Regions from separate parts of the Streptomyces sp. NPDC006012 genome, predicted to be linked through region 1. Evidence: riboswitches for the same ligand, from Rfam matches in the RefSeq annotation. Region 1 holds a riboswitch; the other holds the start of a gene.
What was found. Region 1 has a riboswitch for thiamine pyrophosphate ahead of thiC (phosphomethylpyrimidine synthase ThiC). Riboswitches for the same ligand answer to the same signal wherever they lie in the genome.

Region 2: it holds a riboswitch for thiamine pyrophosphate, as region 1 does, so the genes downstream of both, thiO (glycine oxidase ThiO) here and thiC (phosphomethylpyrimidine synthase ThiC) in region 1, are expected to answer to the same signal.

What each region holds. Positions count from the first base shown of each region.
Region 1 is NZ_JBIAIE010000024.1:100,940-105,144, reverse strand. Features, by position in the region: gene ACFYPJ_RS30875 (YibE/F family protein) at 75-1,571, opposite strand; TPP riboswitch at 1,643-1,820, shown strand; gene thiC (phosphomethylpyrimidine synthase ThiC) at 1,813-3,651, shown strand; gene ACFYPJ_RS30865 (hypothetical protein) at 3,871-4,205, opposite strand, start outside.
Region 2 is NZ_JBIAIE010000009.1:43,270-47,474, reverse strand. Features, by position in the region: gene ACFYPJ_RS18315 (NAD(P)/FAD-dependent oxidoreductase) at 1-1,190, opposite strand, end outside; TPP riboswitch at 1,416-1,527, shown strand; gene thiO (glycine oxidase ThiO) at 1,525-2,688, shown strand; gene thiS (sulfur carrier protein ThiS) at 2,685-2,885, shown strand; gene ACFYPJ_RS18300 (thiazole synthase) at 2,889-3,683, shown strand; gene pknB (Stk1 family PASTA domain-containing Ser/Thr kinase) at 3,999-4,205, shown strand, end outside.

The DNA of each region.
Region 1 (4,205 bases):
GGGGCGCCGGGCCGCGCCAGTGGCGGATTGTGCAGGAACGCTTCCTCTTGGACCGTTCCGCCCGGGGCGGCGCCTCACCGCTTGCGGCGCCTGCCCCTTCCGCCGCGCGCTGCCGCGCCCGCCGGGACTGCCGCTTCCACGGGCGCCGGTGCTTCCTGCCCCGGCCGGTCGGCCGACACGACCAGTGCCGCCAGTGCCGTGGTGACCGGCACCGAAGCGACCAGACCGATGGAGCCCACCAGCGTGCGGACGATCTCCTCCGCCACCAACTCGCTGTTGGCGACCGTGCCGACGCTGCTCTGCGCGATGGAGAAAAGCAGCAGCAGCGGCAGGGCGGCGCCGGCGTAGGCGAGGACGAGCGTGTTGACGACGGACGCGATGTGGTCACGGCCGATGCGGATGCCCGCCCGGTACAGCCCGCGCCAGCCCATCGAGGGATTGGCCTCGTGCAGTTCCCAGACAGCCGACGTCTGCGTCACGGTCACATCGTCCAGCACGCCCAGAGAACCGATGATGACACCGGCCAGGAGCAGACCGCTCATGTCGATCGACGGGTACAGGCCGTGGATCAGGCCGGTGTTGTCGTCCGTGTTGCCCGTCAGCGCCGCCCAGCCGATGAACCCGGAGCCGAGGACGCCGATCAACAGGAGCGAGACCAGCGTGCCGAGCACCGCCACCGAGGTCCGGGCCGACAGGCCGTGGCAGATGTACAGGGCGATCAACATGATCGCACTCGAACCGATCACGGCCACGACCAGCGGATTCGAGCCCTGTAGGACAGCGGGCAGGATGAAGAGGGTCAGCACCAGGAAGCTGATGGCCAGGGCGACGAGCGCCATCACGCCCCGCAGCCGGCCCACCACCACGACGGCGAGCGCGAAGATGCCGGCGAGCAGCGCCAGCGGGAACTTCCGGTTCACATCGGTGACCGAGTACTGAAGGTCCTTCGGAGCCGACGGCTCGTAGGCGACGATCACCTTCTCGCCCTGGTGCAGTTGCCGTGACTGGTCCGGCTGCACGATCTCCGTGAACGTACGGCCCTTGTCCTTGCCGGTGTCGACCCGGATGGTGGCCTTCTTGCAGGTACCGGTGGTTTGCTGCTGTGCCGAGCTGCCCTCGGCGGTGGAGGTGTCGCCGGTCGGGATGTCCCCCGAGGCGTTCACCGACTTGCAGTTCACCGCGACGACCTGGGTGACCGTGGCCTGGTGCGTCTGCCGGTCGAAGCCGACCCCGGTGCGTTCGTGCGGCGGGGCTCCGCCGGGCCAGAGCACCACGAGCCCGACGACGACCGCCGCCGTGAAGGGGATGAGGACGGCCGCGATGACCTTGCGCAGATGCTTGGAGACGGGCGCGGCGGGCCCGTGACTGTGGCTGTGACCGTGCGCATGGCCATGCCCGGGGCTCTCACCGGGGCTCTGGCCGGACCCCTGGCCGGCTCCCGGCCCGTGTTCGTGACCCGGACCGTGGCCGTGGCCCGCACCGGACCCGTGGCCGTGTCCGCTGCCCTGCTCGGAACCGCGTCCGCGCTGCGGCTCGGGCGGGGGGTACGGGGGCTGCTGCATCGTGGTCACCGACCGATCATCGCAAGAACGACAGGGGCCCTCTGTTCACCGCGCCCGAATTGACGCTAGCGTGGAGGCACCTTTGCACACGCGGGAGCTCGGAGCACCGGGCTGAGAGGGCGCTGACCTCCGTATTCGCGATGTTTCACGTGGAACGACCGACGTTTCGCACGAAGCACCGATGAACGGAAGCCGCTGCGTCGACCGCTGAACCTGTTACCGGGTAATGCCGGCGTAGGGAGTAGGTCTCATGACCAACAAGGACGAACGCACGCCTGTCTCCACGCAGCACGCGACGATCGGAGCCGCCAACGGATCCGATGGCGCCGAGGGCACGACGACGGGGAAGTCCATCGGGTGGCACAAGGCGTATGTCGAGGGCTCACGCTCCGACCTGCACGTGCCGGTCCGTCAGGTGCATCTCACCAATGGGGAGTCGGTCACGCTGTACGACACCTCGGGGCCGTACACCGATCCGCTCGTCGAGACCGACGTCCGCAGAGGCCTGCCGCTGCTGCGGGAGAGTTGGATCGTCGCGCGCGGGGACACGGAGGAGTACGCGGGCCGTCCCGTCCGTCCTGAGGACGACGGAATCAAGCACACCTCGCCGCGCGGCGGGCTGCGCAACCTGGACGCCGTCTTCCCCGGCCGCCCCCGGCAGCCGCGCCGGAGCCGTGCCGGCGTCGCAGCGGTCACGCAACTCGCTTATGCGCGACGCGGCGAGATCACTCCGGAAATGGAGTTCGCGGCGATCAGGGAGAACGTTTCTCCCGAAGTGGTCCGCGAGGAGATCGCTGCGGGACGGGCCGTCCTGCCGGCCAACGTCAACCACCCGGAGATCGAGCCGATGATCATCGGCAAACGGTTCCTGGTCAAGGTCAACGCCAACATCGGCAACTCGGCGGTGACCTCCTCCATCGAGGAGGAGGTCGAGAAGATGACCTGGGCGACCCGCTGGGGCGCCGACACGGTCATGGACCTGTCCACCGGCCGCAACATCCACACCACCCGCGAGTGGGTGCTGCGCAACTCCCCCGTCCCCATCGGCACGGTGCCGCTCTACCAGGCGTTGGAGAAGGTCGACGGCAAGGCCGAGGACCTGACCTGGGAGATCTACAAGGACACGGTCATCGAGCAGGCCGAGCAGGGCGTGGACTACATGACGGTCCACGCGGGCGTCCGGCTGCCGTACGTGCCGCTGACCGCGAACCGCAAGACCGGCATCGTCTCGCGCGGCGGCTCGATCATGGCCGCCTGGTGCCTTGCGCACCACAAAGAGTCCTTCCTCTACGAGAACTTCGAGGAACTGTGCGAGATCCTCGCCGCCTACGACGTCACGTACTCGCTCGGCGACGGCCTGCGCCCCGGTTCGATCGCGGACGCCAACGACGAGGCGCAGTTCGCGGAACTGCGCACGCTCGGGGAACTCAACCGGATCGCCCAGCGTTTCCATGTACAGACGATGATCGAGGGCCCGGGACATGTCCCGATGCACAAGATCAAGGAGAACATCGACCTGCAGCAGGAGATCTGCGATGAAGCTCCGTTCTATACGCTCGGCCCGCTGACCACGGACGTCGCTCCGGCCTACGATCACATCACCTCCGGCATCGGAGCCGCGATGATCGCCTGGTGGGGCACGGCGATGCTCTGCTACGTCACGCCCAAGGAACACCTGGGCCTGCCCAACCGAGACGACGTCAAGACCGGCGTCATCACCTACAAGATCGCAGCTCACGCGGCCGACCTCGCCAAGGGACACCCGGGTGCCCAGGAGTGGGACGACGCGCTGTCCGACGCCCGGTTCGAGTTCCGGTGGGAGGACCAGTTCAACCTCGCCCTGGACCCGGACACGGCACGGGAGTTCCACGACGAGACACTCCCGGCCGAGCCCGCCAAGACGGCCCACTTCTGCTCCATGTGTGGCCCGAAATTCTGCTCTATGAAGATCAGTCGCGCGATCACGGAACGCTTCGGGGGCGATTCGGCCGACGGGGCCTCGCCGGAGGAGATCGCCGAAGGGATGCTCCAGAAATCGAAGGAGTTCGCGGCGAGCGGCAACCGGGTGTATCTGCCGATCGCCGACTGACGCACCTGGGTACGGAGTTCACCACAGCGCACGGGGGAAACCGGACCGCGGGACGGGGGAGCGCCGCGAGCCGGTGCCCGTGCGAGCCATGCGCCGTAGGACGCCGTCCCGGCCGCTGGAATGTGGCCGGAAAACTACGTCCTGGGCCTCGGAGTCCCGGTGATCGAGCGGTGCCACCGGGGTGCCCGGCTTGCGCCCCCGCGGGGGCGCAAGCCGGACTCACTCCGGCTGGTGGTCCGGGCCGCCGAAGTCCGGGCTTGAGTAGTCCGGGCTGCTGAAACTCGGGCGCGAGCCCGGTGCGGAGGTGTCCTCGGGGCTGCTGAAGCCCGGCCGGCCGTAGCCGAGGCGTGGCATGCGGCCGGTCGGTGTCGGCGGGTACGTACGGTGGGTCGCCACCGCGCCGGGCTCTGCCAGCGATTCCAGCAGGAAGGGGAGGACGCCCCGTTCCAGCAGGGCTTCCTGCCAGGCTTCCCGGGCCCGGCGGACCTCCGTGTTCGCCGCGGTGCAGGTCGCGGTCTCTCCCGAGGGGCGGTTGCGCAAGGCGGTGAGCAACA
Region 2 (4,205 bases), on a different contig from region 1:
AGCAGCTTCGGATCCATCGGCGTGCCCGCCTCGATCAGCCGCCGTCCCTGCGCCAGGTCACGCGGCCGGCCCACGGCCAGCAGGGCGACCAGCCGGCCCGCGCCCAGCCAGCAGACGCTCCATGCGGGCCCGGCGGGGTCGCCTCGCCACTGCAGCGTGTCGGCCGCCGGGTAGTGGCCGACGTACTGCACGAAACGGCCGAACTGCTCGGACCAGAAGTACGGCACCGGATCGTAGACCGCCGGAGTGTCGCCGATGATGTTCGCGGCGACCGTGCGCGGCCCCTGGAGGGCGTTGTCCCAGTGGTGGACGAGCAGGCGCTCGCCGTACCGGGCGGAGGGGAAGGACGCGCAGTCGCCGACCGCGTACACGTCCGGCGAGGAGGCGCGCAGATGGTCGTCGGCCACGACCTCGCGGTGGGCGCCCAGCTCGATGCCGGAACCGGCCAGCCAGGCGGTGGCGGGGCGGGCGCCGATGCCGACGACGACGGCGCCCGCGGGCAGCCGCGAGCCGTCGTCGAGCACCACCGCGCCGGGCTCGACGCGCGCCACGCGCGCGTGGGTGCGCAGTTCGGTGCCGCTGTCCGCGTACCAGGCGGCCATCGGCGCCGTGACCTCGGCCGGGAGCGCGCCCGCGAGCGGGCGGTCGGCGGCCTCGACGACCGTGACGGCGCAGCCCGCCTCGCGCGCCGCCGTGGCGAACTCGGCGCCGATCCAGCCCGCGCCGACCACCACGATGTCGTGCTGCCGGGCGAGCACCGGGCGCAGCGCCTGGGCGTCGTCGAGGGTGCGCAGCAGGTGCACGCCGGGGACGCCCTCCGCGCCGGGCAGCCGGATCGGTTCGGCGCCGGTGGCGAGGACCAGGACGTCGTACGGCACCGGACCGGCCACGGTGTCCAGCTCGTGGTCGCCGGGGCGCACGCCGAGCGCCTCCCGGCCCAGTTCGAGGTCGATGCCGAGCGCACCGAAATCGACGTCGAAGGCGGAGCCCTCGGCCTTGCCGAGCAGCACGGCCTTGGACAGCGGTGGCCGGTCGTACGGCGCGTGGGGCTCCGCGCCGACGACGGTCACCGTGCCCTCGAATCCCTGTTCCCGCAGGGCGACCGCGGTCTGCACCCCGGCCATGCCCGCGCCGGCGACGACCACGCGCCGCCCCTGTGACGTGCTCCGTCGCTGCGTCTGCTGGCTCACGTGCTGCGTGTGCTGGGTCACGCTGATCACCATAGTCAACTGGCGATTTGTCAGTCAGGGGGCGTGCTGAGTGACCTGCTGCACACGAGATCGTCCCGTGTCCGCCGGGGGCCCGCGCCGGCCGTCCCACCGTGCGCGTCCCGCCGCCCGGCCGGGCCCGCGAGCAGGGCGCGGGCCGAGGCTTTCTTTCCGGGGCGGGCGGCGGCGGGCTAGGGTGGCGACCGTACAAGCACTCGCGGGAGCCTGGACGCACCGGGCTGAGAGGGAGGCTGGCGGCCTCCGACCGTACGAACCTGATCCGGGTCATGCCGGCGAAGGGAGGGGCTGGACGCCCATGTCGTCACGTACGCCAGACGTCCTCGTCATCGGGGGCGGAATCATCGGCCTGGTCACGGCCTGGCGGGCCGCGCAGCGCGGATTCGCCACGGCCGTCGTGGACCCCGAGCCGGGTGGCGGGGCCGCGCAGGTCGCGGCCGGCATGCTGGCCGCGGTCACCGAACTGCACCACGGCGAGCAGACACTGCTCGGCCTGAACCTGGCCTCGGCGCGGCGCTATCCGGACTTCGCGGCCGAGCTGACCGAGCTGACCGGCCGCGACCTCGGCTACCGCCGGTGCGGCACGCTCGCCGTCGCGCTGGACGCCGACGACCGCGCGCACCTGCGCGACCTGCACGCGCTGCAACAGCGCTCCGGTCTGGAGTCCGAGTGGCTGTCCGGCCGGGACTGCCGCCGTCTGGAGCCGATGCTCGCGCCCGGAGTGCGGGGCGGGCTGCGGGTGGACGGCGACCACCAGATCGACCCGCGGCGGCTCGCGGCGGCGCTGCTGGCGGCCTGCGAGCGGGCGGGAGTGGTGTTCCACCGCGCCTGGGCCGAGCGCTGCGCCGTGCGGCGGGACCGGGCCGTCGGGGTGACCACCGGGGACGGCACCGAGCTGGGCGCCGGCCAGGTGGTGCTCGCGGCCGGCAGCCTGAGCGGCCGGCTGGCGGGCCTGCCGGAGGCCGTGCTGCCGCCGGTGCGGCCGGTGAAGGGTCAGGTGCTGCGGCTGACCGTGCCGAAGCGGTACGCGCCGTTCCTGAGCCGGACCGTGCGGGCCGTGGTGCGCGGCAGCCACGTCTACCTGGTGCCGCGGGAGAACGGTGAGCTGGTCGTCGGAGCGACCGACGAGGAGCTGGGCTGGGACACCACGGTGACCGCGGGCGGCGTGTACGAGCTGCTGCGGGACGCGCACGAACTGGTGCCCGGGATCACCGAGCTGCCGCTGACCGAGACCCGGGCCGGGCTGCGCCCCGGCTCCCCGGACAACGCGCCGCTGCTCGGCCCGACCGCGCTCGACGGGCTGCACGTGGCCACCGGGCACTACCGCAACGGCGTGCTGCTCACCCCGGTCACCGGGGATGTCATGGCGCACGTCCTGACCACCGGGACGCTCCCGGAGGAGGCCCGTCCGTTCACCCCCGCGCGCTTCGGCGCCGCCGCCCTCACGGAGCAGACCGCATGATCATCTCCGTCAACGGGGAGCACCGGGAGATCGCGCCCGGCACGGCCCTGGACGCCCTCGTGCAGACCCTCACCACGGCGCCCGGCGGAGTGGCCGCCGCGCTCAACGAAACCGTCGTCCCGCGCGCGCAGTGGCCCGCCACCGCCCTGCGCGAGGGAGACCGCGTCGAAGTCCTCACCGCCGTCCAAGGAGGCTGAACCATGGCCGACGATCCCTTCGTCCTCGGCGGTACGTCCTACACGTCCCGGTTGATCATGGGCACCGGCGGTGCGCCCAGCCTCGACGTGCTGGAGCGGGCGCTGGTCGCCTCCGGAACGGAACTGACCACCGTGGCGATGCGCCGGGTCGACCCCGATGTGCACGGGTCCGTGCTCTCGGTGCTGGAACGGCTCGGCATCCGGGTGCTGCCCAACACGGCCGGCTGCTTCACCGCGGGCGAGGCGGTGCTGACCGCACGGCTGGCCCGGGAGGCGCTCGGGTCCGATCTGATCAAGCTTGAGGTGATCGCCGACGAGCGGACGCTGCTGCCGGATCCGATCGAGTTGCTGGACGCGGCGGAGACCCTGGTCGACGACGGTTTCACGGTGCTGCCGTACACGAACGACGATCCCGTGCTGGCGCGGAAGCTTCAGGACGTGGGGTGCGCGGCGGTGATGCCGCTCGGCTCGCCGATCGGTTCCGGGCTCGGGATCCGCAATCCGCACAACTTCCAGCTGATCGTGGAGCACGCGCGCGTACCGGTGATCCTGGACGCGGGAGCCGGTACGGCGTCGGACGTGGCGCTGGCCATGGAGCTGGGATGCGCGGGGGTCATGCTGGCCTCGGCCGTCACCCGTTCGCAGCAACCGGAACGGATGGCCGCGGCGATGCGGCACGCGGTGGACGCGGGGCGTCTGGCGCGGCTGGCGGGACGGATTCCCCGTCGGCACTTCGCCGAGGCGTCGTCCCCCGCGGCGGGCCTGGCATCGCTCGATCCGGAGCGGCCCGCGTTCTGAGCGGGGTTGTCGTGCCGGGATGCTCTCCCACCCATGCACCACCCGTTTGCTGTCGGCCGAGCGGTGGACGTTTCCCCCGGAAGTCCGGCGCCGTCGGCGGCTGCGGGTGGGAGGGGAGACACGGGAGCGGCCGGTGCGGGGGCTTCAGCGCGGTTTTCAGCAGGGTCGGTGCGGGTGGGGCGGTGAGGCCGTCACCCCAGGTCACGGGCTGGGGGTGACGGGGTGTCGTGGGACGGGTCACAGGTCGGCCGCAGTCGCGGGCCGATCTCTCTGTAACGACGAGGAGTGTCGGTACCGGCTCGTAGACTCACCTGCGTGGACACGACCCTTCAGGACCCCCTGGTCGGGCAGGTGCTCGACGGCCGCTACCGCGTCGACGCACGGATCGCGGTCGGCGGGATGGCCACGGTCTACCGGGCCCTGGACACCCGTCTGGACCGCATCCTCGCGCTCAAGGTGATGCATCCGGCCCTCGCTGCCGACGGATCGTTCGTCGAACGGTTCATCCGGGAGGCGAAGTCG